2 regions of the Bradyrhizobium sp. S3.3.6 genome follow, and region 2 is predicted to be linked to the other one. Evidence: riboswitches for the same ligand, from Rfam matches in the RefSeq annotation. Region 2 holds a riboswitch; the other holds the start of a gene.
What was found. A riboswitch is a leader RNA that binds a small molecule or an ion and turns the genes downstream of it on or off. The one in region 2 is predicted to bind glycine.

Region 1: it holds a riboswitch for glycine, as region 2 does, so the genes downstream of both, ABID59_RS14690 (D-amino acid dehydrogenase) here and gcvT (glycine cleavage system aminomethyltransferase GcvT) in region 2, are expected to answer to the same signal.

The regions. Positions count from the first base shown of each region.
Region 1 covers NZ_JBEPOT010000004.1:408,983-423,550, forward strand. Annotated here, with positions in the region: gene ABID59_RS14645 (FAD-dependent monooxygenase) at 1-19, shown strand, start outside; gene ABID59_RS14650 (twin-arginine translocation pathway signal) at 38-448, opposite strand; tRNA gene ABID59_RS14655 (tRNA-Leu) at 622-710, shown strand; gene ABID59_RS14660 (hypothetical protein) at 2,028-3,335, opposite strand; gene ABID59_RS14665 (multidrug effflux MFS transporter) at 3,666-4,916, shown strand; gene ABID59_RS14670 (glycosyltransferase family 39 protein) at 5,124-6,722, opposite strand; gene ABID59_RS14675 (ABC transporter substrate-binding protein) at 6,979-8,586, opposite strand; gene ABID59_RS14680 (ABC transporter substrate-binding protein) at 8,713-10,323, opposite strand; gene ABID59_RS14685 (M20/M25/M40 family metallo-hydrolase) at 10,593-11,723, shown strand; glycine riboswitch at 11,818-11,922, shown strand; glycine riboswitch at 11,926-12,053, shown strand; gene ABID59_RS14690 (D-amino acid dehydrogenase) at 12,122-13,435, shown strand; gene ABID59_RS14695 (ABC transporter permease) at 13,619-14,560, shown strand.
Region 2 covers NZ_JBEPOT010000004.1:560,902-575,469, forward strand. Annotated here, with positions in the region: gene ABID59_RS15410 (NADP-dependent isocitrate dehydrogenase) at 1-561, shown strand, start outside; gene ABID59_RS15415 (DUF3455 domain-containing protein) at 716-1,216, shown strand; gene alaS (alanine--tRNA ligase) at 1,237-3,918, opposite strand; glycine riboswitch at 4,163-4,253, shown strand; gene gcvT (glycine cleavage system aminomethyltransferase GcvT) at 4,400-5,548, shown strand; gene gcvH (glycine cleavage system protein GcvH) at 5,562-5,930, shown strand; gene gcvP (aminomethyl-transferring glycine dehydrogenase) at 6,095-8,974, shown strand; gene ABID59_RS15440 (hypothetical protein) at 9,106-10,080, opposite strand; gene ABID59_RS15445 (hypothetical protein) at 10,136-11,131, opposite strand; gene ABID59_RS15450 (hypothetical protein) at 11,352-12,083, opposite strand; gene recA (recombinase RecA) at 12,230-13,318, opposite strand; gene ABID59_RS15460 (hypothetical protein) at 13,565-13,801, shown strand; gene ABID59_RS15465 (hypothetical protein) at 13,816-13,983, shown strand; gene ABID59_RS15470 (hypothetical protein) at 14,386-14,553, shown strand.

The sequences.
Region 1 (14,568 bases), 150 kb from region 2:
CTACGGCTGGCGGCCCTGACGCAGGAGCCGCATCGCCCTAGCGTTTCGGAGCGGGCTTGATGTCCGGCCGCTGCGGCACAGCGGCCGCCGGCGCCGCATTGGGCGGCGTTTCCCGGCACCGGTTGCTGCGCCAGGCGTCGTCGGCCAACTGCGCCGAGCCACGGACCGCGACGTAATCGTTGCGATAGGCAAGCTCAGACACGACCGCTCCGCCGGCCCCTGTCTCCGCCTTGTCCATCAGCTTCTGCAATTCGGCGGTGCGGGCGGCGAGCGCCTTGCGCTCCCCTTCGAGCTGCTTGCAGTCGTACAATTCGTATTTGGCGGGATCGGCAAAGCCCGGAGCGATCGTCTCGCTCACGCCGGCGCAGCCGGACAGCGCGAAGCCGGCCGCGACCAGCGCGGCAACCGCGCAGCAGGCGCGCAGGGAAGAGGAAAGCGAAGCAGCCATGGCCGGAAAAATAGTCCCCGTGAATTGAGAATGCCTAAAGCAGGGCCAAATGTCCGGATTGAGGCTTTGCCTTGTGCCGCCGGCTCGCTTAAGGAAGAACCGCCCGCCCAGCACGGCAAGCGCCAATTCCAGACGGCTGGACGGGACTTAAGTGTTTGATCTCTTTGGATCAAGCGGGCATGGCGGAATTGGTAGACGCAAGGGACTTAAAATCCCTCGGTGCGCAAGCGCTGTGCCGGTTCGACCCCGGCTGCCCGCACCATTTGAGCTGACGACGCCGACTGCGCCCACAGCAGGATCCAGAAGCAGACGATCGCGACCGTGAGCAGGTCGAATCCGTCCACGAACGCAATGCCGGAGACCGCCACCACGAACGGAATGGCGATCGCGATCGTCAGCACGATCGCCACCATCACCGCAGGCAGGTCGACGATGAGAACGGCGGCATAAAGCGCCGCCTCGAAAAAGGCATAGACCTTCAGTCTCGGCGCGCAGAGATAGAGCGCGTACATCGCGAGCACGGTGATGCGCAGCGCGGTGTCGGGATGAGCCATCAACCAGTCGTCGAGGGCCTGAAGCGGCGAGGTCTTCGCCGGCAAGGTCTTGGCGCCCCTGCCCCGTGCCCTGACCATGCGCCACACGAAAATGCCGAGCGGCGCGAGCACGAGCGCGACCGCGATGAGCCCATAGAGCACGGCAACGACCGGCTTGCTGCCGGCGAGCGACACGCGGTCGGCAAGTGTCTGGGCGAAGAAGAGCAGAGACGGATTATCCTCGCTTCCCGGCGAATGCTGTCCGGGAATCTGGCCGAAGATCGCGCTCAACCAGCTTGAAAACAGCTCGGGATAGAACACCATTGAAACCAGAATCGGCAGCGCGAACATGCCCGCCGCTACCGCGATCAGGACAAGCCTGCGACGTCTCGGCTGCGGCAGGAAATAGAGTGCGGCGAGGACCGGGACAAACACCAGCTTGAACGAGGTGACGAGGCCGAGCAGGGCCGCGCCGGCGAGCTGCGGCACGAAGCCCGCATCCTCGCGCCCTTCGGACTGCGCCGGACGCAGCAGCAGCGCAAGCGATGCAGCCGTCAGCAGGCCGCTTAGCATCGCGAAATTGCCGCTCGCCAAGACCCATTCGAACCCGAGAAAACCCCCAAGCGCGAACACGCCACGCAGCACGACGTCGCGCAGGCCCTCGCGGCCCCTGCCGAGACCGGGCAGCAGCAGCACGCAGATCAGCCCAAGCACGAGATAGATGGCCTTGTAATGCGCGACGAGAAAGCCGCCGGCACAGAGCGGCCGAAAGGCATCGAGGGTGACCGGAAGATAGGGATAGGAAAGATCAGTGCCCTTCAGGTTCCTGACGAAATAGGGATCGCGTCCCCCGCGATGGGCATCCACCGCCGCACAGTTGACCCGCACGTCCGCGCCGAAGGTGTTGTTGACGCTGAGATCGACGGCGACCGCCGTGGGGAGCAATACGGCCAAGATCAGCAGGAAGCGGCTCAGCCGGCTCCTCCGCGGCGCCCCCGCGGCAAGCGACCGCTCCGCTCCTGCGTCTGCGGACGAGGCGACGCTCGTCATGGACGCACGGCCTTCTGCTCGAGGCGTTCCGGCTCGGCTCGAAAATCGAGCAACAGGATCCAGAAGCACATCAGTGCGACCGCGAGCTGGACAAAACCACCTTCGATCGTAACCCCCGTGATCGAGACCAGCGTCGGAACGGCAACGCCGATGGTCAGGACCGCTGCAAGGGCTGCGGCCGGAAGATCGACGATCAGGACGGCGGCGTAAACCGCGAGCTCGAAGAACGCATATTCCTTCAGGCGCGGCGAGCAGAGATAGAGGCCGTACATCGCAAGCACCGTGATCCGCATCGCGGCCTGGGGATGATCGATCAGCCAGCGGTCGAGGCGCGCCGGCAACGATCCCTCATTGTTGCGGATCGCGCGCAGCAGCGACCAGCCGAGCGGCGCGAGCACGAGCGCACTCGCCGCCAGCGCGTAAATGGCGAACACGAGCGGCTTGCTGTCGGCAAGTCCAACGCGGTCCACGATGGTCTGTGCCCACAGCAGCAGCGACGGATTGGTTTCCTCGATCTGGACAGAATGCTGACCGGGGATCCCGCCCGTGATCGCGAGCAACCAGCTCGAGAACAAGCCTGGATAGAAGACGACCGAAACCAGGATCGGCAGCGCGAAGCCGAGGCCCGCCACCGTCATCAGGACAAGTTTCCGCCGCCGCGGCAGCGGCAGGAAATAGAGCGCGGCCAGTACCGGGCAGAAGACCAGCTTGAACGACATCACGATTCCGAGCAGTGCCGCCCCTGCCATGCGAGGGACATCATGCCGATCATCGGGCTTCGCGGGGCGAAGCAGAAGGGCAAGTGCTGCGGCGGTCAGTCCGCCGCCGAGGATCGCGAAATTGCCCGAGGCCAGCACCCATTCGAAACCAACGAACGCGCCGAGCACGTAAAGTCCCCTCAGCGCCACGTCGCGCAAGCTGCGTGTCCGGCCGATCCCGGGCAGCAACAGGCTACAGAGCACGGCGATGGCGAGAAAGACGCCGCGGCGATGGTCGACAAGAAAGCCGCCTGCGCACAACGGACGAAAGGCGTCCAGCGTCGCCGGCAGATAGGGATAAGAGAACCGGGTGCCCTTCAGATTTTTCACGTAGTACGGATCGAGCCCGTCGACATGGGCCTCGACCGCGGCGCAGTTGACGCGGACGTCCCAGCCGTAATTCATATCGGGCGCGGCATAGTTGGCGAGATTGCCGAGCACCAGCACCGCCACCAGTGCGATCAGGCAGGCAAGCCGGGCGTTGCGCTGGCCGGCCATCTCGGCCGACGGTCCCGACCATCGTGCTGTTCCGGTGACGTCCGACACCCCTGATACCCTGCCTGCTCGCTATATCCCCTCAACGCCGCCTGATCGGCGTCCGGTCAGGCCACATTGGACAGGATGCGTTGCGGATTCATCTCCCCGACTGGTTGTCCCCGGTGTTATGGTGAATCCCTGGTTTCAAACTTGTGCCTGGCGCGACGCGCGGGCGGCCAGCCCGCGCGTGACGGCGGCGACGATCTCGATCTGCCTGAGCCGGCGACCCCTTCACCATTTGTTGTCCCTCCCGGTCCCGCCTGACAGCCATCCCAAAACATGGGTTGTGCGATGCAGCATGGGCCTTAGATGTGCGCTCTGGAATCAAAGGTGAGCTGCTTGTCCGACGTCAATGCCGACGACTGGGTGTCCTCCGGGCACCGTCCGATGGGTTTTCCCGAATTCGTTGTCGTGATCGCGTCCATCATGGCGCTAAATCCGCTCGCGATGGACATGATGCTGCCGGCGCTGCCCAATATCGGGGCGGCTTTCGGCATTCCCAACGCCAACCATCTTCAGCTCGTGCTGTCGACCTTCCTGATCGGCTTCGGCGCGGGACAGTTCGTCATGGGTCCGTTGTCCGACCGGTTCGGGCGCCGGCCGGTGCTGCTCGGCGGCATGGCGGTCTATGCGGTGGCGAGCGTGCTGGCGGTCGCAGCGCCCTCGTTCGAGACGCTGCTGCTCGCCCGTGCGCTGCAGGGCCTCGGCACCTCCGCGACGCGCGTGATCGCGACCTCGATCGTGCGCGACTGCTATGCCGGCCGCCGCATGGCGAGCGTGATGTCGCTTGCCATGATGATTTTCATCGCCGTGCCCGTGATCGCGCCCTCGTTCGGACAGGCCGTGCTGCTGGTCACGCAATGGCGCGGCATTTTCGTCGTGCTGATGCTCTACGGCGTGCTCGCGCTCGCATGGAGCGTGCTGCGACTGCCCGAAACCCTCCCCGAGTCCGAACGCAGATCGCTGGCGCCGGCCGACGTGCTCTCGGCCTTCCGCCAGACCGTCACCAACCGCCAGACCATCGGCTATGCGACGGCCGCCGGCGCCGTCATGGGCGCGCTGTTCGCCTTCGTATTCTCCGCGCAGCAGGTGTTCACCGGCATCTATCACCTCGGCCATTACTTCCCGCTCGCCTTTGCGGCAATCGCGGCCGGCACCGCCATTGCCGGTTTCCTCAACGCCAGATTTGTCGGCACGCTCGGCATGCGCGTGATCTCACACGGCGCGCTGACGCTCTACACCGCGGTGGCCGGCGTGATGCTGCTGACCGAGATCCTCGGTGTGCTGCCGCTTCCGCTGTTCATGGCGTTGTCGGCGCTGATGATGTTCTCGTTCGGCATGATGGTCGCCAATTTCACCGCGCTCGCGATGGAGCCGCAGGGCCACATCGCCGGCACCGCCTCCTCGCTCTACGGCTCGATCACGACGCTGATCGGCATCGCGGTCGGAACCGCGATCGGCCAGAGCTTTGACGGCACGCTGCTGCCGTTCTCGATCGGATTCTTCCTGTCGACGCTTGCAGCGCTCGCGATCGTTCTGGTGGTGGAGAAGGGACGGCTGTTCAAGCCGCATCATCGCCCCATCGTGTGAGGAACTTCGCAGGCGCCTCGATGTTGTCCTGCAGCATTTTCGAGAGATCGCCTCATGGAACCGAAACGCAACGAAACTGATCACGCGTCGGAACAGACTGAGGCGCAGCGAAAGGCTGCTGACGCAAAGCAGCCCGCCTCCACACCGCCGCCCTTCGCAAGCGAAGGCCTTGAACGGGTGCGCGACAGCCATTGCTGAGAGACGCGCCTATTCCGGATTGCGCCTGCTGGCGCTGAAATCCTGCGCTGCGCTTTCGGGCGATGCGCCGCTGCTCGCGCGTGGCGGCACCATCAGCACGACCACGTTCCGGCTCAGGCCCGGCTGGCCCCACAGCGAGGCCCGCACGGTGAATTCCCGCCTGACAAAGTTTTCGGCGCGCGCGGACACCCATTCCATCCAGCGGCCGCAATCATCCTGATCACGGAAACAGAGCGCTGCCCAACCCCGGTCGAGCGTCGTCTGGCGCGGCAGGCCCCAATCGTACTGGTGCTCGAACGGCCGCGAATAATGCGGATGATCCGGACTGTAGAAGGCCGTGGCGAAAGCGAGCGAATCGTCACCACTGACGGCTCCGAGCGGCTCGCCGGTCAGGTCGCGCCATTGCCGGGTGAGCTCGCTGGCTGCCTGCGCGTAAAGATTCCGTCCCTCTTCATAACCGTGGCTATTGCGATAAACGGCATGGATCGGCGCGGCGACCAGCACGGCGACAAGCGCAACGCCGGCGACAATGACCGTGACATTGACGGTGTAGAACCGTTCGACGGGATAACGCGCGCCGCAGACGATCAGCACGACGAACAGGAACAATCCCTGCAAGCCCCATAGCGACGGCAGATCCGTGCCCATCGCGAGCGACGTCAGGACCGGCAGAGCAATCGTGCCGATGGCAACGTAGAAGAGAAGCCGGAGGCCCAGGCTCATCGCGGCGAAGTCGGCCGGAAACCGCTTGAGCCGCGTACCCGCGACGAGCACCCAGATCACGGCGGCGACGCTGATGGCTGCCAGCAGTCCCAGCAGAAAATTCCTGACGTCACCGAGCGAGCTGACGGCATTGCCGTTGGCGTGGTTCAGCGCGTAGGTGAAGGTCGATGCGCCCGTGGTCGCAAGCCAGTAGATGTGCGGTGACAGCACTGCGAGCCCGGAGACGACCGAAATCCAGGGCGACGCCGAGCTGAAATAGACGCGCCGCGCCGGATGCGCCAGCGCGGCGAATGCAAAGCTCGTGACCAGGAAGATCGAGTAATATTTTCCGGCCATGGCGAGCGCCGTGGTGCATCCAAGCGCGACCGCCCAGACAGCGGACCTGGTCTCGAACGCGCGTAGAAAACACCATATGGCAAGCGGCCAGATCGCGAGCAGCACGGCATTGGCGTTGAAGCGCTGGGCGTGGAATTGATAGGCCGGCGTCAGCATGAGGAGCAGGAGCACCAGGATGCGCTTGTGGCCGGTCACGAATTGCCGCGCGACGCAATCGACGAAGACCAGCGCGAGGCCCGCATTCACCATCGCCATCAGTTGCAGCGACCAGTCGCTGAGCGGGAAGACGGCGGTCCATGCAGCCGCGATCCAGCCCATCAGCGGCGGATGCTTGTGATAGCCGAAGGCGAAATTGCGTCCCAGCGTCCAGGCCTCGAGCGTGTCGGGATGCAGCCCGCCGCCGGCATAGGCGATGGCGAGATACAGCGCCCAGATCGCAACGAAGCACGCGATGAGAAGCGGCACGGCCCAGCCTGCCTCAACGCCATCCAGCCAGCGCAGCAATGGCCGGCGCCAGCGCGACGGCGCGCGATCCGACCGTTCGGCCATCGCCTGCAATGCAAAATCGAGCAAGGGAATCAAACCAACGGATTCAAATCGATGGAAGGGAAAGTGATGTCCGAGGACCAACCATCTATTTCAGTTCGGAAACAAATAGCAATGATTGGAGTCTGGAAGACTTAAAGTTCGGCGGATTTCGCCGACGCAGGACCGCCAAACGACAACGGCGCCGCTGATGATGGCGGCGCCGCGTGATGATTGGACGAAAGGTGCAGGGAAACATCTTTCCCTGTTCCGACTTGCCTTACTCGGACTTGTCGATGTTCCAGAACACCGGCGTCGCCGGGCCGTCGAGCACGCCGGAGAGCGACTTCCGCCACGCGCTTGGCGCCTGATACTGACCGAGCGGGACATAGAGCACCTGATCATAGGTCTCTTTCTGGATCTCGGTTGCCACTTTCTTCTGATCATCGAGCGAGGCCGCGCGAACGAAGGCGTCCTTGAGCTGCTCGACCCTGGCGTCCTCCGCCCAGCCGAACCAGCCGCCCTTCTTGCCCTGCCCGCCGACAGCGACGTTGGAGATCGGATTGACCACGTCGGCGCTGACCCAGTTTGTGATGAACATGTTCCAGCCGCCCTCCTTCGGGGGCTTCTGGCTGGCGCGCCGGCTCACCACCGTCTGCCAGTCGGTCGCCTGCAGATCGACCTTGAAGCCGGCTTCGCGCAGTTGCTGGGCCACGACGATCGGTTGAGCCTTCAGCGTCAGCACGTCGCCCGGCGCCATGAGCACAATTGGTGTCCCGTCGTAGCCGGACTCGGCGAGCGCCTTCCTGGCCGCAGCAATGTCGCCGCCCTTAGCGAGGGTCTCACCGCCGATATCCGTCGCGAACGGCGTGTCGCAGATGAAGACCGCGGCGCAAGTCTTGTAGTATTTGGGATTGCCGATCAGCGCATCGAGCACGTCCTTCTGGTTGACCGCCAGCAGTGCTGCGCGGCGAACCTTGACGTTATCGAATGGCGGATGGAGGAAGTTCATCCGCGCGCCGGTCTGGAAGCCGAACTTGTTCAGGATCTCGAGTTTGAGCTCCTTGTCGGCTTCGATGCTGGGCAACATTTCGAAGGCAGGATTTTCCATGAAATCGATGTCGCCCGACTGCAGCGCGTTCAATGCGGTCTGCGCATCCGGCATCGTGATCCATTCGACGCGATCGACCTTCGCCACCTTGCCGCCGGTGGTCCAGCTCGCCGGCTCCTTGCGCGGCAGGTAGTCCGTGTTCTTGACGTAGACCGACTTCACCCCGGGCTGGAATTCGGCCTGCACGAACTTGAAGGGCCCGGAGCCGATCTGCTCGGTAATCTGCTTCTCCGGCGGCGTCTCGGCGAGACGCTTCGGCATCATGAAAGCGACCCGCGAGGACGGCTTGCCGATCGATTCCAGCACGAGCGCGTACGGCTCCTTCAGCTTCAGTGTGATGGTCTTGGAATCGGTCGCCTCGATGCTCGCGGTGAACAGCATCATCTGCTGTCCCATGCCATCGACGGCGGCCCAGCGCTTCAGGGAGGCGACGCAATCTTCCGCGGTGACCGGCGCGCCGTCATGCCACTTCAGGCCGTCGCGCAGCGTGAAGGTGTAGGTGAGCTTGTCGTCGGAGATCTTCCAGTCCGCCATCTGCGGCTGGATCTTGAAGTTCGCATCCGTCGCGATCAGCGTGTCGTAGACCATGTAACCATGATCACGCGCGATGTAGGCGCTGGTGAAGATCGGATCGAGGATGCGCAGATCCGAATGCATCACGGCGGTAATGGTCTTACCTGCGGCAAGAACTGGCGAGGCCAGTGCCGAGAGCGCCACGACTGAAATCGCAAGTCTGGAGACGAACGCCCGACGCCCCCGGCGCATGAGTTGGAACATTGAAGTTCTCCTGACGAGTTCTGCCGACAAGTTCTCCCGGCGAGCGGCGCCACTGATGACAGCGGCGCCGCGTGATGATTGGGACAGAAGGCGCGCTAACACGCGCCTTCGCCTTCGGGCTTGGCCTTACTCGGACTTGTCGATGTTCCAGAACACCGGGGTCGCCGGGCCGTCGAGCACGCCGGAGAGCGACTTCCGCCATGCGCTCGGCGCCAGATACTGGCCGAGCGGCACGTAGATCACCTGGTCATAGGCTTCCTTCTGGATCTCGGTCGCGATCTTCTTCTGATCGTCGAGCGAGGCAGCGCGGACGAAGTCGTCCTTGAGCTTCTCGATCTTGGCGTCTTCCGCCCAGCCGAACCAGCCGCCCTTCTTGCCCTGACCGCCGATCGAGAGATTGGAGATCGGGTTGGACACGTCGGCGCTGACCCAGTTGGTGAAGAACATGTTCCAGCCGCCCTCCTTCGGGGGCTTCTGGCTGGCGCGACGGCTCACCACCGTCTGCCAGTCGGTCGCTTGCGCGTCGACCTTGAAGCCGGCTTCGCGGAGCAGCTGAACCGCGACGGTCGGCTGCGCCTTCAGCGTCACGACATCGCCGGGCACCATGACCACGACGGGCGTGCCGTCATAGCCGGACTCGGCGAGAGCCTTCTTGGCTTCCGTCATGCCGTTGCCCTTGACCAGCGTCTCGGAGCCGACGTCGGTTGCGAACGGCGTATCGCAGATGAAGAAGGCGCCGCAGATCTTGTAGTACTTCGGGTTGCCGACCAGCGCGTCGAGCACGTCCTTCTGGTTCATCGCCAGGAAGGCCGCACGGCGGATCTTCGGATTGTCGAAGGGCGGATAGAGGAAGTTCATGCGGCCAAGCGTTTGGTAGCCGAACTTGTTCAGCGTATCGACCTTGAGGTCGGGATTGCCTTCAAGCACCGGCAGCAGATCCCACGGTGGCACTTCCATGAAGTCGATGTCGCCCGACTGCAGCGCGTTCACCGCGGTCTGCGAGTCCGGCATGGTGATCCACTCGACGCGGTCGACCTTCACCACCTTGCCGCCGGCGGTCCAGCTCGCCGGCTCCTTGCGCGGCACGTAGTCGGTGTTCTTGACGTAGACCGCCTTCACGCCGGGCTGGAATTCGCCCTGCACGAACTTGAACGGACCGGAGCCGATCTGCTCCGGAATCTGCTTGTCCGGCGGCGTCTCGGCGAGGCGCTTCGGCATCATGAAGGGCACGCGCGAGGACGGCTTGCCGATCGATTCCAGCACGAGCGCGTACGGCTCCTTCAGCTTCAGCGTGATGGTCTTGGCGTCGGTCGCCTCGATGCTGGCCGTGAAGGTCATCATCTGCTGGCCCATGCCGTCGACGGCGGCCCAGCGCTTCAGCGAAGCGACGCAGTCCTCCGCCGTCACCGGCGCGCCGTCGTGCCACTTCAGTCCATCGCGCAGCGTGAAGGTGTAGGTGAGCTTGTCGTCCGAGATCTTCCAGTCCGCCATCTGCGGCTGGATCTTGAAGTTCGCATCCGTCGTGATCAGCGTGTCATAGACCATGTAGCCATGGTCACGCGTGATGTAGGCGGTGGTGAAGATCGGATCGATGATGCGCAGATCCGAATGCATCACCGCGGTGATGGTCTTGCCGGCCGCAAACACCGGCGAGGCCATCGCCGTCGCAAGTGCGACGACCGACAGCGCGAGTGTGGAGGCGAACGCGCGTCGCCCCCGGCGCATCAAGCTCAACATAGAAAGTTTCTCCTGGCGTGAAACTGTTCAAAGGCAGGTTATTGGTTGGGCATTCGGTTCGTTCCTTAGGCGAACTAACCTCATGCAATGCCTTTATCTTTTCGAGACTTGCAGACAGTGTTGAGCGCGTCAATCCGGTTTCGGTGCAGCCCATGGCATCGCGCGCACGGGCTCCACAATGACCGGTTTGGCTCTACAACTCTTCCCGCTTGTCCTGCCCGCGCCGATGCAATGCGCATTCCATCTTTCGAAGCTTGAGAGACATCAAGATGAATCCAGCCAATCTTCCCTTCGATTCCGAGGCGATGCTCGAGGGCCTGCGCACCTGGGTGGAATGCGAGAGCCCGACCTGGGACGCAGGAGCGGTCAACCGTATGCTCGATATCGCAGCGCGGGATATGGCGATCATGGGTGCGACCATCGAGCGCATCGCCGGCCGTCAGGGCTTTGGCGGCGTCGTCCGCGCGCGCTTCCCGCATCCAAAGCAGGGCGAGCCGGGCATCCTGATCGCCGGGCACGTGGATACCGTCCACCCGGTCGGCACCATCGAGAAGCTGAAATGGCGGCGCGAGGGCAACAAGTGCTACGGCCCGGGCATCTACGACATGAAGGGCGGCAACTATCTCTCGCTGGAAGCGATCCGGCAGCTGGCGCGCGCGTCCTTCACCACGCCGCTGCCGGTCACCATCCTATTTACGCCGGACGAGGAAGTCGGCACGCCCTCGACGCGCGACATCATCGAGGCGGAAGCTGCGCGCAACAAATATGTGCTGGTGCCCGAGCCCGGCCGCGCCGACAACGGCGTCACCACCGGACGTTACGCCATCGCGCGATTCAATCTGGAAGCGACGGGGCGGCCGAGCCACGCGGGCGCGACCCTGTCGGCGGGTCGCTCGGCAATCCGCGAGATGGCAAGGCAGATTCTTGCCATCGACGCGATGACGACGGAAGACTGCACTTTCTCGGTCGGCGTCGTGCATGGCGGACAATGGGTCAATTGCGTCGCAACGACTGCCACCGGCGAAGCGCTCTCCATGGCGAAGCGCCAGGCCGATCTCGACCGCGGCGTCGAGCGGATGCTGGCACTGTCGGGCACCGCGAACGACGTCAACTTCAAGGTGACGCGTGGCGTGACGCGGCCGGTGTGGGAGGCGGATGCCGGCACCATGGCGCTGTATGAAAAGGCGCGCGGCATCGCCAAATCTCTCGGCGCGGAATTACCGCATGCGAGCTCCGGCGGAGGCTCCGACGGCAACTTTACGGGCGCGATGGGAATTCCGACGCTCGACGGTCTCGGCGTGCGCGGCGGCAATGGCCACACGCTCGAGGAGTTCATCGAGGTCGAGAGCCTGGTTGAACGCGGGCGCTTGATGGCTGGGTTGCTTGCGACGCTGGAGTAATTGAATCAACTTCGCACTGCACAATGCGTTGGCAGGCGCGGTTCAAATTTAGCCTTGTCTAAAAATAAGGCGCATCGTACTGCTCGATGGTCCACGCGACGATGCGGGAGAGATCGCAATGAAGGCTTCCAGCTTTCATTGCGGCGCCGACGGAGCAACCGCCCCGGAAACTCTCAGGCAAAAGGACTGTATCGTCAGGACGATCTGGAGAGAGACGGCACGAATGAGACATCGTGACGTCCACCGAAGGGGATAGTCCGTATTGGCCTTGTGAGGTCCGCCCTCGTCGAGGTCCGTGTCGGATCAAGCTCTCAGGTAACCGTGACAGATGGGGCGCCGCCAACGGCTTTCGGGCCGGCGGTTAGCCGACTCTAACTCACGGGAGCCCCGACTTCATCATGACTCATATCGCCATCATTGGCGCCGGCATCACCGGCGTAACGACTGCCTATGCCCTGCTCGAACGCGGCTTTGAGGTGACGGTGCTCGACAAGCACCGCTACGCCGCGATGGAGACCTCGTTTGCGAACGGCGGGCAGCTCTCCGCCAGCAATGCCGAGGTGTGGAATAGCACCGCCACGATCCTGAAAGGCCTGCGCTGGATGTTCCGGCGCGACGCGCCGCTGCTGATGAACCCGCGGCCGAACTGGCACAAATATTCCTGGATGAGCGAGTTCGTCGCCAATATCGGAAACTACCGTGCCAACACGATTCTGACCACGCGGCTCGCGATCGAAGCCCGCAAGCACCTGTTCGAGATTGCGGCACGCGAAGGCATCGACTTCGATCTCGAACGTCGCGGCATCCTCCACATCTATCACGACAGGAAGGGTTTCGAGTCCGGCCTGCGCGTCAATGCACTGCTGCAGGAAGGTGGGCTCGATCGGCGCCCGGTGACTTCGGAGGAAATCCGCACGATCGAGCCGACGCTGCGCAAGGATTATTACGGCGGCTTCTACACGCCGTCGGATGCGACCGGCGACATCCACAAGTTCACGCGCGGGCTGGCGGATGCCTGCAAGCGTCGCGGCGCAACCTTCATCCATGAGGCCAATATCGATTCCATCGCGCAAGTCCGCGGCGGCTTCGTCATCGGCTGGGCTGATCTGTCCGCAAGCGACGCGGTCGCCTCCGCGCGCGGCGTGCTGAAGGTTGATGGCGTCGTGGTCTGCGCCGGCGTTGCCAGCCGTCACTTCGCCGCCCTGCTCGACGAGCGCGTCAACGTCTATCCGGTGAAGGGCTATTCGATCACCGTGCACCTCGATACCGACGAAAGCCGTAGCGCGACGCCGACCGTCAGCCTGCTCGACGAAGCCGCCAAGATCGTCACTAGCCGGCTCGGCGCGGATCGTTTTCGCGTTGCCGGCACGGCCGAGTTCAACGACTTCAACCGCGACATCCGCGCCGACCGCGTGCAGCCATTGATCGACTGGGTGCGCAGCAATTTCCCGGCGGTCGAGACGTCTCGCATTATTCCGTGGGCCGGGCTGCGTCCGATGATGCCCGACATGATGCCGGTGGTGCGAGCAGGCCGGATGCCCGGCGTGTTCTTCAACACCGGCCACGGCCATCTCGGCTGGACGTTATCGGCCGCGACCGCGCAAATGATTGCCGCAACCATCGACGGCTGGCGCGGGCTCAACGCGCCGCCAACCGTCCCTTCGCTTCGGGGCGAACTTGCGGTTGAGCGCGAGATGCGCTGTGCATCCTGAGTGGTCGCAAAACCGATGCGGGGCGGCCTCTTGCGACCGCCCTGCCCTTGGCACACAATTTGCCCCGAGACGACGGTTCTCCGGCCGGCTTTTCCAGCCCGAACGACAGGCACGCATGATAGACACGATCGAATCCACGGGTGCCCTCTGGGCGTCGCAAGTTCCGCAGCCGGAGATAGGTTCATGCTAGGTTATCTCATTCGCCGCGTTCTGGCTGCGGTGCCCGTGATGGGCGTCGTCGCGCTGTTCGTGTTCCTGCTGCTGCGGCTGACGCCCGGCGACCCGGCCGCGATCCTCGCCGGCGACAATGCGACGCCGGAGCGGCTGGAGCGCATTCGCGCCTCGCTCGGCCTCAACGAGCCCTTGATCGTGCAGTTCATCACCTGGGTCGGCAAGCTCTTGCACGGCGATCTCGGCACGTCGCTGATCTCCAACCTGCCGGTCATGAAGATGATCGGCCAGCGCGTCGAGCCGTCGATCTCGATCGCGCTGTCGACCATCATCCTCGCCGTCATCGTCGCCGTGCCCTTGGGGGTGATCGCGGCCTGGAAGCACGGCACCTGGATCGACCGTTTCGTGATGGGCCTCTCCGTGCTCGGCTTCTCGGTGCCGGTGTTCGTGGTCGGCTATGTCCTGATCGAGGTCTTTGCGATCGACCTGCGCTGGGTGCCGGTGCAGGGCTTCAAGAGCATCTCGACCGGCTTCGGCGCCTTCTTCGAGCGCATCATCCTGCCGACCTGCGCGCTCTCCTTCATCTACATCGCGCTGATCGCGCGCATGACGCGCGCGGCGATGCTCGATGTGCTCGGCGAAGATTACGTGCGAACGGCACGCGCCAAGGGCATCAACGAGGTCGCGGTGATGATGCGGCACGCGCTGCGCAACGCCGCTGTGCCCGTGATCACCGTGATCGGTACCGGCTTCGCGCTACTGATCTCCGGCGTCGTCGTGACCGAGAGCGTGTTCAACATCCCCGGCATCGGCCGCCTCACCGTCGATGCGGTGCTGGCGCGCGACTATCCGGTGATCCAGGCGATGATCCTGCTGACCTCGCTGATCTACGTCGTCGTCAATCTCCTGATCGACGTCGCCTACACGCTGCTCGATCCCCGGATCCGGTACTGAGGCTAGGA
Region 2 (14,568 bases):
GGCCGCTTCAAGGACATCTTCCAGGACATCTACGACCGCGAGTTCAAGACCGAATTCGAGGCCAAGGGCCTGACCTACGAGCACCGCCTGATCGACGACATGGTCGCCTCGGCGCTGAAATGGTCCGGTGGCTATGTCTGGGCCTGCAAGAACTACGACGGCGACGTGCAGTCCGACACGGTCGCGCAGGGCTACGGCTCGCTCGGCCTGATGACCTCGGTGCTGCTCACCCCCGATGGCAAGACGGTCGAAGCCGAAGCCGCCCACGGCACGGTGACCCGCCACTACCGCGAGCACCAGAAGGGCAAGGAGACCTCGACCAACTCGATCGCGTCGATCTTCGCCTGGACCCGTGGCCTGTCGCACCGCGCCAAGCTCGACAACAATGCCGAGCTCGCCAAGTTCGCGAACACCCTTGAGAAGGTCTGCGTCGACACCGTCGAGGAAGGCTACATGACCAAGGACCTCGCGCTCCTGGTCGGCGCCGACCAGCGCTGGCTCTCGACCACCGGCTTCCTCGACAAGGTCGCGGAGAATCTCGCGAAGGCGTTGGCGGCGTAAGCTGCCAACCACACCGTCATTGCGAGCGCAGCGAAGCAATCCAGAATCCTTCCATGGAGGCAGACTGGATTGCTTCGTCGCACCAGCGCAAAATTGCTTCGCAATTTTGTCGCGGGCTCCTCGCAATGACGAGACTTTTGCCTGCGGAAACATCATGCCGACATTCAAGAGCGTTGTGCTTGCGATCCTAGCGCTGACCAGCGCGTCCGCGTTCGCCGCCGATGCCCTCCCCGACGCCATCGCCGTGCCCGGCGAGAGCGTCGTGCTCAGCGTCCACGCTGAGGGCGCGCAGGTCTATGAGTGCAAGGCCGGCACCGACGGCAAGCTCGCCTGGGCTTTCCGCGAGCCGATCGCGACGCTCTTCGCCGACGGCAAGACCATCGGCCGTCACTATGCCGGCCCGAACTGGGAGCTTGCCGACAGCAGCGCCGTCGGAGGCGAGGCCACCGGCAATGCGCCGGGCGCCACGGCTGCCGATATCCCCTGGCTGAAGCTGGACGTCACCGCCCGCCGCGGCAGCGGCGTGCTGACGCCGGTCACCACGGTCCAGCGCATCAACACCCATGGCGGCAAGCTCGACGGCGCATGCGACAAGGCCGGCGAGTTCAGAAGCGCGCCCTACTCTGCGGAATATGTCTTCCTGCGCAAGGGCTGAGGAACGCGGCGCGTAGCGCCTTACGCGCCCGCCATCGCTTTTTCGATCGCGGCAAGCGCCTCGGCCGCATTGGCCCCATCGGGGCCGCCGGCCTGCGCCATGTCGGGCCGGCCGCCGCCGCCCTTGCCGCCGAGCGCCTCGGACGCAACGCGCACAAGGTTCACGGCGTTGAAGCGTTCGGTCAGGTCGGCGGTGACACCGACCACGACGCCCGCCTTGCCGTCCTCGGTGACGCCGATGATGGCGACCACGCCGGAGCCGATCTGCTTCTTGCCGTCGTCCGCAAGGCTCTTGAGATCCTTCATCTCGATGCCCTCGACCGCTCGCGCCATCAGCTTGACGTTGCCGACCTCGCGCACGCCGCTGGCTGCGCCATTGCCGCCGGCGGAGGCGCCGCCGCCCATCGCGAGCTTCTTGCGGGCGTCGGAGAGCTCGCGCTCGAGCTTCTTGCGCTCCTCCATCAGCGCGGTGATCCGCGCCGGGACGTCGTCGATCGAGGTGCGCAGCTCGTTGGCCGCAGCCTTCGCCAGCGCCATGGTCTCGTTGGCGTGTTTTCGCGCGTAGTTGCCGGTTAAAGCCTCGATGCGGCGCACGCCCGAGGCCACCGCACTCTCGCCGGTCAGCGTGATCAGTCCGATATCGCCGGTGCGCCGCACATGCGTGCCGCCGCAGAGCTCGACCGACCAGCCGAGCGCATTGACACCGCGCTCGCGCGCGGTCCGGCCCATCGAGACGACACGAACCTCGTCGCCATATTTCTCGCCGAACAGCGCGCGCGCGCCGGCCTCGCGCGCTTCATCGACGCCCATCACGCGCGTCGTGACCTCGTCGTTCTCCAGCACCACGTCGTTGGCGATGTCCTCGACGCGGGCGAGCTCCTCCGCCGTGATCGGCTTCGGATGCACGAAGTCGAAGCGCAAACGATCCGGCGCGACCATCGAGCCGCGCTGGGCGATGTGATCGCCGAGCACCTGGCGCAGCGCCTCGTGGATGAGATGCGTCGCCGAGTGATGCGCGCGGATCGAGGAGCGCCTGCCGTGATCGACCTCGAGCTGCAGCGCGGTGCCGACCTTCAGCTCGCCGCTCTCCAACGTGCCAACGTGAACGAAGAAATCGCCGAGCTTCTTCTGCGTGTCGGTGACGCGGAACTTGATGCCGCCCTCGCCGGTCAGCACGCCGGTGTCGCCGACCTGGCCGCCGGACTCCGCATAGAACGGCGTCTGGTTGAGCAGCAGCGCGCCGGTGTCGCCGGCCTTGAGGCTCGCGACTTCCCGGCCGTCCTTCACCAGCGCCGACACCACGCCTTCGGCGCTCTCGGTCTCGTAGCCCAGAAATTCGGTAGCACCCAACTTCTCGCGCAGCGGGAACCAGATCGCCTCGGAGGCCGCCTCGCCGGATCCCTTCCAGGACTCGCGCGCCTTGGCCTTTTGACGCTCCATCGCGTCGGTGAAGGCGGACTGGTCGACGCCGATGCCGCGCGACTTCAGCGCGTCCTGGGTCAGGTCCAGCGGGAAGCCGTAGGTGTCGTAGAGCGTGAAGGCGACGTCGCCGTCGAACATGTCGCCGTTCTTCAAGGACGCGCTCTTCTCGTCGAGAATGGCGAGACCGCGCACCAGCGTCTTGCGGAAGCGGGTCTCTTCCAGCCGCAGCGTTTCCTCGATCAGATTCTCGGCGCGCATCAGGTCGGGATAGGCCTGGCCCATCTCGCGGACCAGCGCCCAGACCAGGCGATGCATCAGCGGCTCTTTCGCGCCGAGCAGCTGCGCATGGCGCATCGCGCGGCGCATGATCCGGCGCAGCACGTAACCGCGGCCCTCGTTGGAGGGCAGCACGCCATCCGCGACCAGGAAGGCGGAAGAGCGCAAATGGTCGGCGATGACGCGGAACGAGGCCACCGTCTGCTCGTTCGGCCCGTGGCCCAGCGCGGACGACGTCGCATCGATCAGGTGACGGAACAGGTCGGTCTCGAACACGCTGTCGACGCCCTGCATGATGCTGGCCATGCGCTCCAGGCCCATGCCGGTGTCGATCGAGGGACGCGGCAGATCCACGCGCTCCTCCTTCGTCACCTGCTCGTATTGCATGAAGACGAGATTCCAGAATTCGAGGAAGCGATCGCCGTCCTCCTCCGGAGAGCCCGGAGGGCCGCCCCAGATGTGGTCGCCGCGATCGATGAAGATCTCCGAGCACGGGCCGCACGGGCCGGTGTCGCCCATTGCCCAGAAATTGTCCGAGGTCGGGATGCGGATGATACGGTCGTCGGAGAAGCCGGCGATCTTCTTCCAGAGCCCGTGCGCCTCGTCGTCGGTGTGGTAGACGGTGACGAGCAGCTTGTCCTTGTTCAGCCCAAACTCCTTCGTGATGAGCTTCCAGGCCAGCTCGATCGCGCGCTCCTTGAAGTAGTCGCCGAACGAGAAGTTGCCGAGCATCTCGAAGAAGGTGAGATGGCGCGCGGTGTAGCCGACATTGTCGAGGTCGTTGTGCTTGCCGCCGGCGCGCACGCATTTCTGCGAAGTGGTGGCGCGCTGATACGGCCGCTTCTCGACACCTGTAAAAACGTTCTTGAACTGCACCATGCCGGCATTGGTGAACATCAACGTCGGGTCGTTGCGCGGCACCAATGGCGAGGACGACACGATCTCGTGGCCGTTCTCGGCAAAGAAGTTCAGAAAGGTCGACCTGATCTCGTTGACGCCGCTCATGTTCATCCAATCGGGTGTGCTTGGACCCGCTTCCTTGCCGTCCAAACCTGGGATTCGGCTGATATCTGCGGGCCAAAGCGCTTTTAGACAAGGCCAGCTTCGCTGTCCAGAAACTGTGCAGAGAGATCAGAGGGTTGCCGCAGTCGCGCAATCCCGTTGCGATCCCGTTGCAATCCCGTTGGAAAGCCGCAAAGGGCGCGTTGACAGGCTTGGCCGGGCTGTGGTCTGTACCCATCTGTATCGTACGGCCACGTCGGGAGAGACCGGCTTTGGGTAGCCGGCGCCGAAGGAGCAACCGCCCCGGAAACTCTCAGGCAAAAGGACCGCGTGGCTTTGACGACATCTGGAAAGAGGCGCCGACGGGCTTAAGGCCCGGACTGCGTCCGCCGACGGGATAATACTCTCAGGCACAGCGACAGATGGGGCTTCGATTGGTGTCCTCAGGGGAATCGTCCCCGGGGAACCGCCGAGGGCCCCTGTGATGTCAGTGCGCGACGACCGAGACTCCCTGAGACGTACCCCCCTCTACGACCTCCATGTGTCGCTCGGCGGCAAGATGGTGCCGTTCGCGGGCTATGACATGCCCGTGCAGTACCCCGCGGGCGTCCTGAAAGAGCACCTCCAGACCCGCAACCAGGCCGGCCTGTTCGACGTCTCCCATATGGGCCAGATCGCGCTCCGGCCGAAGTCGGGCAAGGTCGAGGACGCCGCCCGTGCGCTGGAGCGGCTGGTGCCGCAGGATATTCTGGCGATTGCACCGGGCCGGCAGCGCTACGCCCAGTTCACCAATGCCGATGGCGGCCTCCTCGACGACCTGATGGTCGCCAATTTCGGCGATCATTTGTTCCTGGTCGTCAACGCCGCCTGCAAGGCCGAGGACGAGGCGCATCTGCGCGCCAATCTCTCCGACGCCTGCGTCATCGATTCGCTCGCCGATCGCGCGCTGATCGCCTTACAGGGCCCGAAGGCCGAGGCTGCACTGGCGAAATTGTGTGCAGAGGCGCCCGCCATAAAGTTCATGGACGCCGGCCCGCATCAGGTCGCCGGGCTTGCCTGCTTTGTCTCGCGTTCCGGCTACACCGGCGAGGACGGTTTTGAAATTTCGGTGCCCGCTGCGGATGCCGAGCGCCTGGCCAGGACGCTGCTGGAAAATCCTGACGTGATGCCGATCGGCTTAGGGGCCCGCGACAGCCTGCGGCTGGAAGCCGGCCTCTGCCTCTACGGCCACGACATCGACACTGCGACCACGCCGGTCGAGGCCGCGCTGGAATGGTCGGTGCAGAAAAGCCGCCGCAGCGGCGGCGCCCGCGCCGGCGGTTTTCCCGGAGCCGAAAAGATCCTCGCTCATTTCGATCACGGCGCATCCCGCCGCCGCGTCGGCCTGCGCACTGAGGGCCGCGCGCCGGTGCGCGAAGGCGCGCTGCTGTTTGCCGATAGCGCTGGCGGCGAGCCGATCGGAAAGGTCACCTCGGGCGGTTTCGGCCCGAGCCTGAATGCGCCGGTCGCGATGGGCTATGTGCCCACAAGCCTGAGCGCGCTCGGCACAAAACTCTTTGCCGAGGTGCGCGCGCAACGTCTGCCGCTCACCGTCGCCGCCATGCCCTTCATGAAAAACACCTACAAACGCTGAGGACTTTAAGAAAATGACCACGACGCTGTACACCTCCGACCATGAATGGCTCGCGATCGACGGCGATATCGCCACTGTGGGCATCACCGATTACGCGCAGTCGCAGCTCGGCGACGTCGTGTTCGTCGAGCTGCCCAAGCTCGGCCGCGTCCTCAAGAAGGCCGAAGCCGCAGCCGTCGTGGAATCGGTGAAGGCCGCCTCCGACGTCTACGCGCCTGTGACCGGCGAGGTGCTGGAGACCAACCCCGATCTCGCAAGCGAGCCGGCGCTGGTCAATTCGGATGCGCAAGGCAAAGCCTGGTTTTTCAAGATCAGGATTGCCGACAAGAGCGAGCTCGGCGGCCTCATGGATGAAGCCGCCTACAAGGCACACACGGCGTGAGATGACGAGAACTTTGACCTCATATTCGGTGTCATCGTCCGCGGAGGCGGACGATCCAGTACGCCGCGGCTCCTCTGCTCAAGCCGTGACGCCTGCGTGTACTGGATGCCCCGCCTTCGCGGGGCATGACGCCGACGACAGATAATCTAAAGCGAGGACCCATGATGACCGCGCACCGCAAATCCAATGGCGATACCGCCAGTTTCGTTCGCCGCCACATCGGCCCGTCGGCGCGCGATGTCAGCGCAATGCTCGAGACCGTCAGCGCAAAGAGCGTCGACGCACTGATGGCGGAGACGCTGCCGGCCTCGATCCGGCAGGCCGCCCCGCTCGATCTCGGCAAGCCCTTGAGCGAGACCGAGGCGATCGCGCACATGGCCGAGCTCGCGCGTCAGAACCAGGTCTTCACCTCGCTGATCGGCCAGGGCTATTCCGGCACGATTTTGCCTGCGGTGATCCAGCGCAACATCCTCGAAAATCCCGCCTGGTACACGGCGTACACGCCCTACCAGCCCGAGATCAGCCAGGGCCGGCTGGAGGCGCTGTTCAACTTCCAGACCATGATCTGCGATCTCACCGCGCTCGACGTCGCCAACGCCTCGCTGCTCGACGAGGCGACCGCCGCGGCCGAAGCCATGGCGCTTGCGGAACGGCATTCGCGGGTCGAGGCGAAAGCCTTCTTCGTCGACAAGGATGTGCATCCGCAGACACTCGCGGTGATGCGCACCCGCGCCGAGCCGCTCGGCTGGTCGCTGGTGGTCGGCGATCCCCTCACGGATCTCGCGAAGTGTGACGTGCTCGGTGCGCTGCTGCAATATCCGGGATCATCCGGCGCGGTGCGCGACCTCAGGCCCGCGATCGCGGCGCTGAAGGCCAAGGGCGCGCTCGCAATCGTTGCCGCCGATCTGCTGGCGCTAACGCTGCTTGCCTCGCCCGGCGAGTTAGGGGCCGACATCGCGATCGGCTCGGCGCAGCGCTTTGGCGTGCCGATGGGCTATGGTGGCCCGCACGCGGCCTATATGGCGGTGCGCGATGCGCTCAAGCGCTCGCTGCCCGGCCGCATCGTCGGCCTCTCCGTCGACTCCCGCGGGATGCCTGCCTATCGTCTTGCGCTGCAGACACGCGAGCAGCACATTCGCCGCGAGAAGGCGACCTCCAACATCTGCACCGCGCAGGTGCTGCTCGCCGTGATCGCCGCGATGTATGCGGTCTATCACGGCCCCGAGGGCCTCGCGCAGATCGCGCGCAATGTGCATCGCCGTGCCGCCGTGCTCGCCACCGGCTTGCGCAAGCTCGGCTTTGCTCTGACCAGCGAAGCCTTCTTCGACACGCTCAGCGTCGATGCCGGCGCCAAGCGCGCCGAGGTCATCGCGCGCGCGACCGCGGAGAAGATCAATCTCGGCGTCGGTGAAAGCGCGCTCCGCATCGCACTCGACGAGACCACCACGCCCGCCACCGTCGAAGCGGTCTGGCGCGCGTTCGGCGGCCAGCTGTCCTACGCCGAGATCGACGCGACCACGCGCGAGGCGCTGCCGGAGGCGCTGAAGCGCACCACCGCCTTCCTCACCCATCCCGTGTTCCATGCGCATCGCTCGGAGACTGAGATGCTGCGCTACATGCGCAAGCTCAGCGATCGCGACCTCGCGCTCGACCGCGCGATGATTCCGCTCGGATCCTGCACCATGAAGCTGAATGCGACCACCGAGATGATGCCGCTGACCTGGCCGGAATTCGCCTCCTTGCACCCGTTCGCGCCGCGCGAGCAGGCCGCCGGCTATCACGCGCTGTTCGCGCGGCTGGAGAAGTGGCTGTGCGACATCACCGGCTATGACGCGATCTCGCTGCAGCCGAATTCCGGCGCGCAGGGCGAATATGCCGGCCTGCTCGCGATCCGCGGCTATCACGCCGCGCGCGGCGAGACGCATCGCAAGATCTGCCTGATCCCCTCCTCCGCCCACGGCACCAACCCGGCCTCGGCCGCGATGGTCGGCATGGACGTGGTGGTGGTGGCCTGCGAGGCTAACGGCGACGTCGACGTCAATGATCTCCGCGCCAAGGCGGAGAAACATTCGAACGACCTTGCCGCGGTCATGATCACCTATCCCTCGACGCATGGCGTGTTCGAGCAGCACATTCGCGAGATCTGCGACATCGTGCATGGCCATGGCGGCCAGGTCTATCTCGACGGCGCCAACCTCAACGCGCAGGTCGGCCTTAGCAGGCCCGGCGATTACGGCGCCGATGTCAGCCATCTCAATCTGCACAAGACCTTCTGCATCCCGCATGGCGGCGGCGGCCCGGGCATGGGCCCGATCGGCGTCAAGGCGCATCTCGCGCCGTTCCTGCCAAGTCATCCTGAAAATCGCCATCCCGCGACGAGCGCGGATGCTCCGGTCGGCCCGGTCTCGGCCGCGCCGTTCGGCTCGGCGTCGATCCTCACCATCTCCTACATCTACATCCTGATGATGGGCGGTGAAGGATTGAAGCGCGCGACCGAGATCGCGATCCTCAATGCCAATTACATCGCAGCACGCCTCGATGCGCATTTCCCGGTGCTCTACAAGAACGAGAAGGGCCGCGTCGCCCATGAGTGCATCGTCGATCCCCGTCCGCTGAAGACGACGTCCGGCGTCACCGTCGATGACATCGCAAAGCGCCTGATCGACTATGGCTTCCACGCCCCGACCATGAGTTTTCCGGTGCCGGGCACGCTGATGATCGAGCCGACGGAGTCGGAATCCAAGGCCGAGTTGGATCGCTTCTGCGACGCCATGATCGCGATCCGGAAGGAGATCGCCGAGGTCGAGGCCGGCCGCTTCAAGATCGAGGCCTCGCCTCTGCGTCACGCCCCGCACACCGTGCACGACATCGCCGATGACGACTGGAAGCGCGCCTACACCCGCGCCGAGGGCTGCTTCCCCGCGGGCTCCTCGCGCACCGACAAGTACTGGAGCCCGGTGGGACGCGTCGACAACGTCTATGGCGACCGCAATCTGGTGTGCTCCTGCCCGCCGGTGAGCGATTACGCGGAAGCCGCGGAGTAAGGCTCGACGGAGGTTTCGTAGGGTGGGCAAAGCGGAAGCGTGCCCACCACCTTTGTGTGCGTTGAAATATGGTGGGCACGGCGCTTGCGCGCCTTTGCCCACCCTACGGCACCGCGTTCCCGAATGCGCCTCTACGGCGCGACCAACGATCGGCTTTCGCGGTCCCATCGCCAGAGCCGCTCGTTGGTCAATTCAGTGCCGCCCCACCAGCGTTTGATCGGGTTGTGACGCCACATATCGTCTTCTCGGGCGACAAGGGAACGTCCGAGTTCAGTGAGCGTGACCTTCCACTCGCTCCTGCCGAAGTAGCGGTCATCATTGTTGAACGACGGATCGCCCAACAGAACGGGCGGGACCGAATACTCCGCCAGTTCGATCAAGGCATCTTGTGCGTCGCGTCCGTCGAACACATCGCGATACCATCTCGCTTCGGAGATGTATTTTGGGTCGGTGTGCCCTTCATTCACACAGCCCAGCATATCCATTTCGCTGGCACCTAGTCCCGTAACCTTGTCCGGAAGCTCCTCAAGCAGCGCAATGAGCGCCGATCGAAGTCTCGGAAAGATCATCAGATCCGTCATCAGCAGATCGAAACAGGATTCCGGCGTTTCAGCCCGATAGGCGCGCCACGCGCGGCTTGCCATCACAAAATGATTGTCGGCCACCTTGAAGGTCGGCAACTTCCATTTTGCGACCGCCTCCGCAGCATAATCCGCAATAGAGTCGTCCGCATACACCAGGTTCAACTTCGTCGTGATCTCCTTGTAAGGGCGAAGCAGGTCGAGCAGCCAGACAAGCACGAGCTGATCGTTCGGCAAAGGATCAACCCATATTTCGATCGAGTCGAACTTCGCACATAGCTCGAATAAACCAACATCGCGCGTGCCGAAACCGTCCAGCGCACCGCAACCCGCGTCGTCCAGCCAGTGATCGCCGGGATTGCAATGCTTCGCCGATCGCCGCTCGAGGCCCATCAGGAGCTGCTCTCCGGAAGCCAATTTCCCCCAGACGAAGCGCAGGCCAAAGCCGATCGCGACATTCGCAACACGGGACTGGCGGAGCGCATCTGCCGCGCGATCGTTCGTTGCCAGGATCAAATGTGACACGGTCGCCTCTCAAGACAACATGAAATTCAGGGGTGCTAGCAGCGGCTCTCTCACATCAGACAGGCGCAATCAGTTCGCGGGTCTCAGGGTCCCACCGCCAGAGCCGTTCGTTGGTCAGGTGGGTGCCGCCCCACCAGCGATCGATCCGGTTGTAGCGCCGAAAATTCTCATCGCCTCCCAGCACCGCCTTGCCGAACTCGGTCAACGACAATCGCGACCGCTTGTACCGGTCAAAGCGGGTTGAATCATTGTGCATTTCCAGCGAAAACGGACCTTCATCCAGTCCTGACACGGCCGGCCTCTCGCATCGCGCGAGGCCGTCAAGCAGTGCTCCGGCTTCCCAATATCCGCATACATGCAGCTCGTAGCTCTTCTGATGGCCCGGAAAGACATCGAAAGGCTGCGCGCCACCTCGCGAGATGAGCCGGAGGATCCGGGCTTCGGTGGCTCCAAGCCCCGAGGCGGGGCGCGGAAGTTCCGCCAGGAGAGCCCTTACGTGAGGGCCGAGCTGCGGCAGCCAGTGCAAATCCGTCTTGAAGAGACCGCGCCAACTTTGCGGGTTCGGCGCGCAATAGGCCCGCCACACACGGCTGGCCGATTTGAGTTGACGAGGTGTGATCCCGACAACCGGCGGGTAGAGTTCCCCTCGCGGCGGGTCGACATCCCTGGCCCCCAAAAACAGAGCGCGCACGACAAAGTCGGGATTTGCATTGCATTTGCGGTGCCAATGATCGAGCAGCCAGAGCAGGATCAATTGCGCATTTGGCTCCGGCCCTCGCCAAAACTCGACTGAGTCGTATTCCGCGAACAATTCAATCAGTCCTCGGTCTTCCGCGCCCGAGTCCTCGAGGCGCCAGGGCGGCGTATCATCCAGCCAATGAAGCCCTCGACGCTGCGTCGTGCGCGGCGCGAAGAACGCATCGAGCTCTGCGTTGGACGGCAACGGCTCCCAGACCAGCCGGCGCTCGATCGCAATCACGAGGTCGGCCAGGCCTGCCTGTTGAAGGGCGCCGGCAATGGACGAGTCCGTCGTGACAATGAGCCGCGTCATGCCGTGGCCTCAGGATTTCGTTAGAACAGGGCCATAGCGCCAGAGGCAATCGTTGGTCAGGTGCGTGCCGCCCCACCAGCGATCGATAGGATTGTAACGGGTGAAATCTTCACTACCCGCCAGCACCGCTTTACCAAACTCGGTCAGCGATAGTCTGCTGCGCAAATAAGCCTTATGGCGGTCTCTCAGATTCTCCCGGTCAATCGTCCGGAGTTCGTCGTCAAGCCCCTGCCACGGCAGGTCTCGGGCCGAGTGCGAGCCCCTGGAGCAACCAGCCAAGCTCCCATTCATTAAAGACGCGCGTGCGGCGAAGCGAGCGGAGATGGAAGAGTGCATTCGTCCCCTCATAACCACGTGCGATGAGCTCAAGGAATCGGATCTCTGTTGCACCGAGGCCCGTCGAAATTGAAGGAAGCTCAGCCAAGAGGTCGATCAAGGCCGGCCTCAGCATCAGCAGCGCATTCAGATCCCTGTGAACGAGTTCGGCGCAAGTCTCGGGCGTCGGCGCAGCGTAGGCCTGCCAAGCCATACTTGCTGTTTCAAGTTCATCTGCGGTCACGCCGATGGTGGGGATATGGGGCAGCGACTTGGCGATAGAATTTGCGTCCTCTGTGATGAGATCGAAGGCAATCAGGCGTAGTCTTGCCTTAGCCAGAATCTCTGGGTGGGAGCGGAGGTAATCGAGAAGCCAGATCAGCTGGAGCTGATCATTAGGATTCCGATCAAACCACAATTCCACAACGTCGCAGGGCTGGCAGAACGCGACCAGAGAGAGATGTCCAGTCTCTTTGACAGCTTGAGGCTTTCGTCCGACGTAGTCCGACCAGTGCCTGCCCGGCTTTGCTGGCTCCGAACGGGCGGCGACATAGACTGCGAGTTCGTCGAGAGGCAAAGGCCCATCAACAAGACGGAACATGAACGGAATGACGGCCTCGGCGAGGCCCGAGCGCATGAGATCGCTCCCGGATGAACCCGTCAAAATCACACGCCTCATCAAACCACCTGATCAACGAAACGCAAAAAGAAACGGGCACTGATGACGTCGGCAACTCAACGTCCTCAGCGCCCGCTCCTCGCGAAAAGTTCTTCGCGGTAAGCTTACTCGTCCGCGGGCTCTTCGCCGTCGGCGTCGCGCTCGGGGCTGCCGGCCAGAATCTGCTCGGCGATCAGGCCGGAGTTCTGGCGGATCGAGGTCTCGATCTTGGCGGTGATATCGGGATTGGCCTTCAGGAACGCCTTCGAGTTCTCGCGGCCCTGGCCGAGGCGCTGGCTGTCATAGGAGAACCATGCGCCGGACTTTTCGACGATGCCGGCCTTGACGCCGAGATCGAGGATCTCGCCCATCTTGGAGACGCCTTCGCCGTACATGATGTCGAATTCGACCTGCTTGAACGGCGGCGCCAGCTTGTTCTTCACCACCTTGACGCGCGTGGTGTTGCCGACCACTTCGTCGCGTTCCTTGATCGCGCCGATGCGGCGGATGTCGAGGCGGACCGAGGCGTAGAATTTCAGCGCGTTGCCGCCGGTGGTGGTTTCCGGCGAGCCGTACATCACACCGATTTTCATACGGATCTGGTTGATGAAGATCACCATGGTGTTGGACTTGTTGATCGAGGCCGTGAGCTTGCGCAGCGCCTGGCTCATCAACCGCGCCTGAAGTCCCGGCAGCGCGTCGCCCATCTCGCCCTCGAGCTCGGCCTTCGGCACCAGCGCCGCAACCGAATCGATCACCAGCACGTCCACCGCGCCCGAGCGCACCAGCGTGTCGCAGATTTCCAGCGCCTGCTCGCCAGTGTCCGGCTGGGAGATCAGAAGTTCGTCGATATTGACGCCCAGCTTGCGCGCATAGACCGGGTCGAGCGCGTGCTCGGCGTCGATGAAGGCGCAAATACCGCCCTTCTTCTGCCCTTCCGCCACCGTGTGCAGCGCCAGCGTGGTCTTGCCCGAGGATTCCGGCCCGTAAATCTCGACGACGCGCCCCTTGGGCAGGCCGCCGATCCCGAGCGCAATGTCGAGCCCGAGGGAGCCGGAGGACACCGCCTCGACATCCATCGAGCGGTCGTTCTTGCCGAGCTTCATCACCGAGCCCTTGCCGAACTGGCGCTCGATCTGGGAGAGCGCGGCAGCGAGAGCTTTACTCTTGTCCATGGAGGATCCTTCGACGATACGCAGGGCAGTGGTGGACATCGGGTCGTGCTCCTTATGGCGAGGATTCGGGTGCGGGACAAACGATTGGCGCAGCGGGTCGTCGATAAAAGTAATGTACCCCATTTGTTCTAGGTTCGCAATATGTTCTTTTGCGGAATTTGGTACTGGCCTGCTCCCGGCCTCAGCGGCCTGGCTAGCTTGAAAATCACAGTGGCTTGATTTGGCTTTGTCGGACACCGAACAGACGGAGCTCTACGGCCGATTTTAGATTCGTGGGGCCGGAAAATGGAGGACCGCGCCATGCAACGAAGGCGGATCAAGCACACGACGTCCTTTGAAGAACGATTGGCACAAGAAGCCAGACGGTTCAAACAGGCGGCCGAAAAAGAGGCTCCAGGCAGCACCGCTCGCGAACTGTTCTTGCGCAGGGCCCGCCAGGCCGAGACGGCTTCGCATATGAATGCGTGGCTGACCTCACCCGCTCTACAGATTCCCAAAACAGATGTGCAGCAAGACAACTGAGGCAGGCAGTGCCAATGAGCGAACCCGCCAAAGGCTGCCCATCGACTATGGTTCCGGATTTGGATGATGAGGCCGAAGTTTTGCGCGTCGCGAAGGTCACGGCGTTGAAAACAGGCCGGATGGTGACTGTTCGAGATGCGGACGGCCTCAAGATTGAGACTGTCTCCCCTATCAAACACTAGCGCTGGCGATGAACCGGGAAATCCTAATTTTCAGCGCTTCGTTGGTGTGGTTAGCCATTGTGGCAATCGGTTGCGTTTACGTGCTGATGCAATAGGGCCGCCTCATTCACGACAGGGGCATGGGATGCGGCGGAGGTGGCGCGCGCGGCCGCCCTGCGGGCGTTCCGTCCGGGCACGATGAACCACGATGAACCTTGGCACGGCACGACAGACACACCGGTATCGGGATTTTACATTTCCCCTCCCGGGGCTGGAAAGCCGCCGCCTGCGTCTCATTTAAGCGGGCGGCGTTTTATTTTTCCGGGGCCGCACGCGCCGTCATCATTCCGCAATCTTGTGGCACCGAACCTTTCCGTGGCTGCCGACTTGAAAAGGGGGCCGCCACCCATGGGGGATTGGATCATGACGGAAGACACGCAGCACCATGCTGTCAGGCGCAATTCTCTGCTCGAGGCGGCGCTCGAGGAGATGGCGAAGTTCGAGCGCAAGGAAATCGAGTTCCGCAAAAAGGACCGCGCGGAGCGTGCCGCCGACCTCCGCCTGCCGCTGGACGAGATCAAGGTGCATTAGGAAAGGTGCATTAGG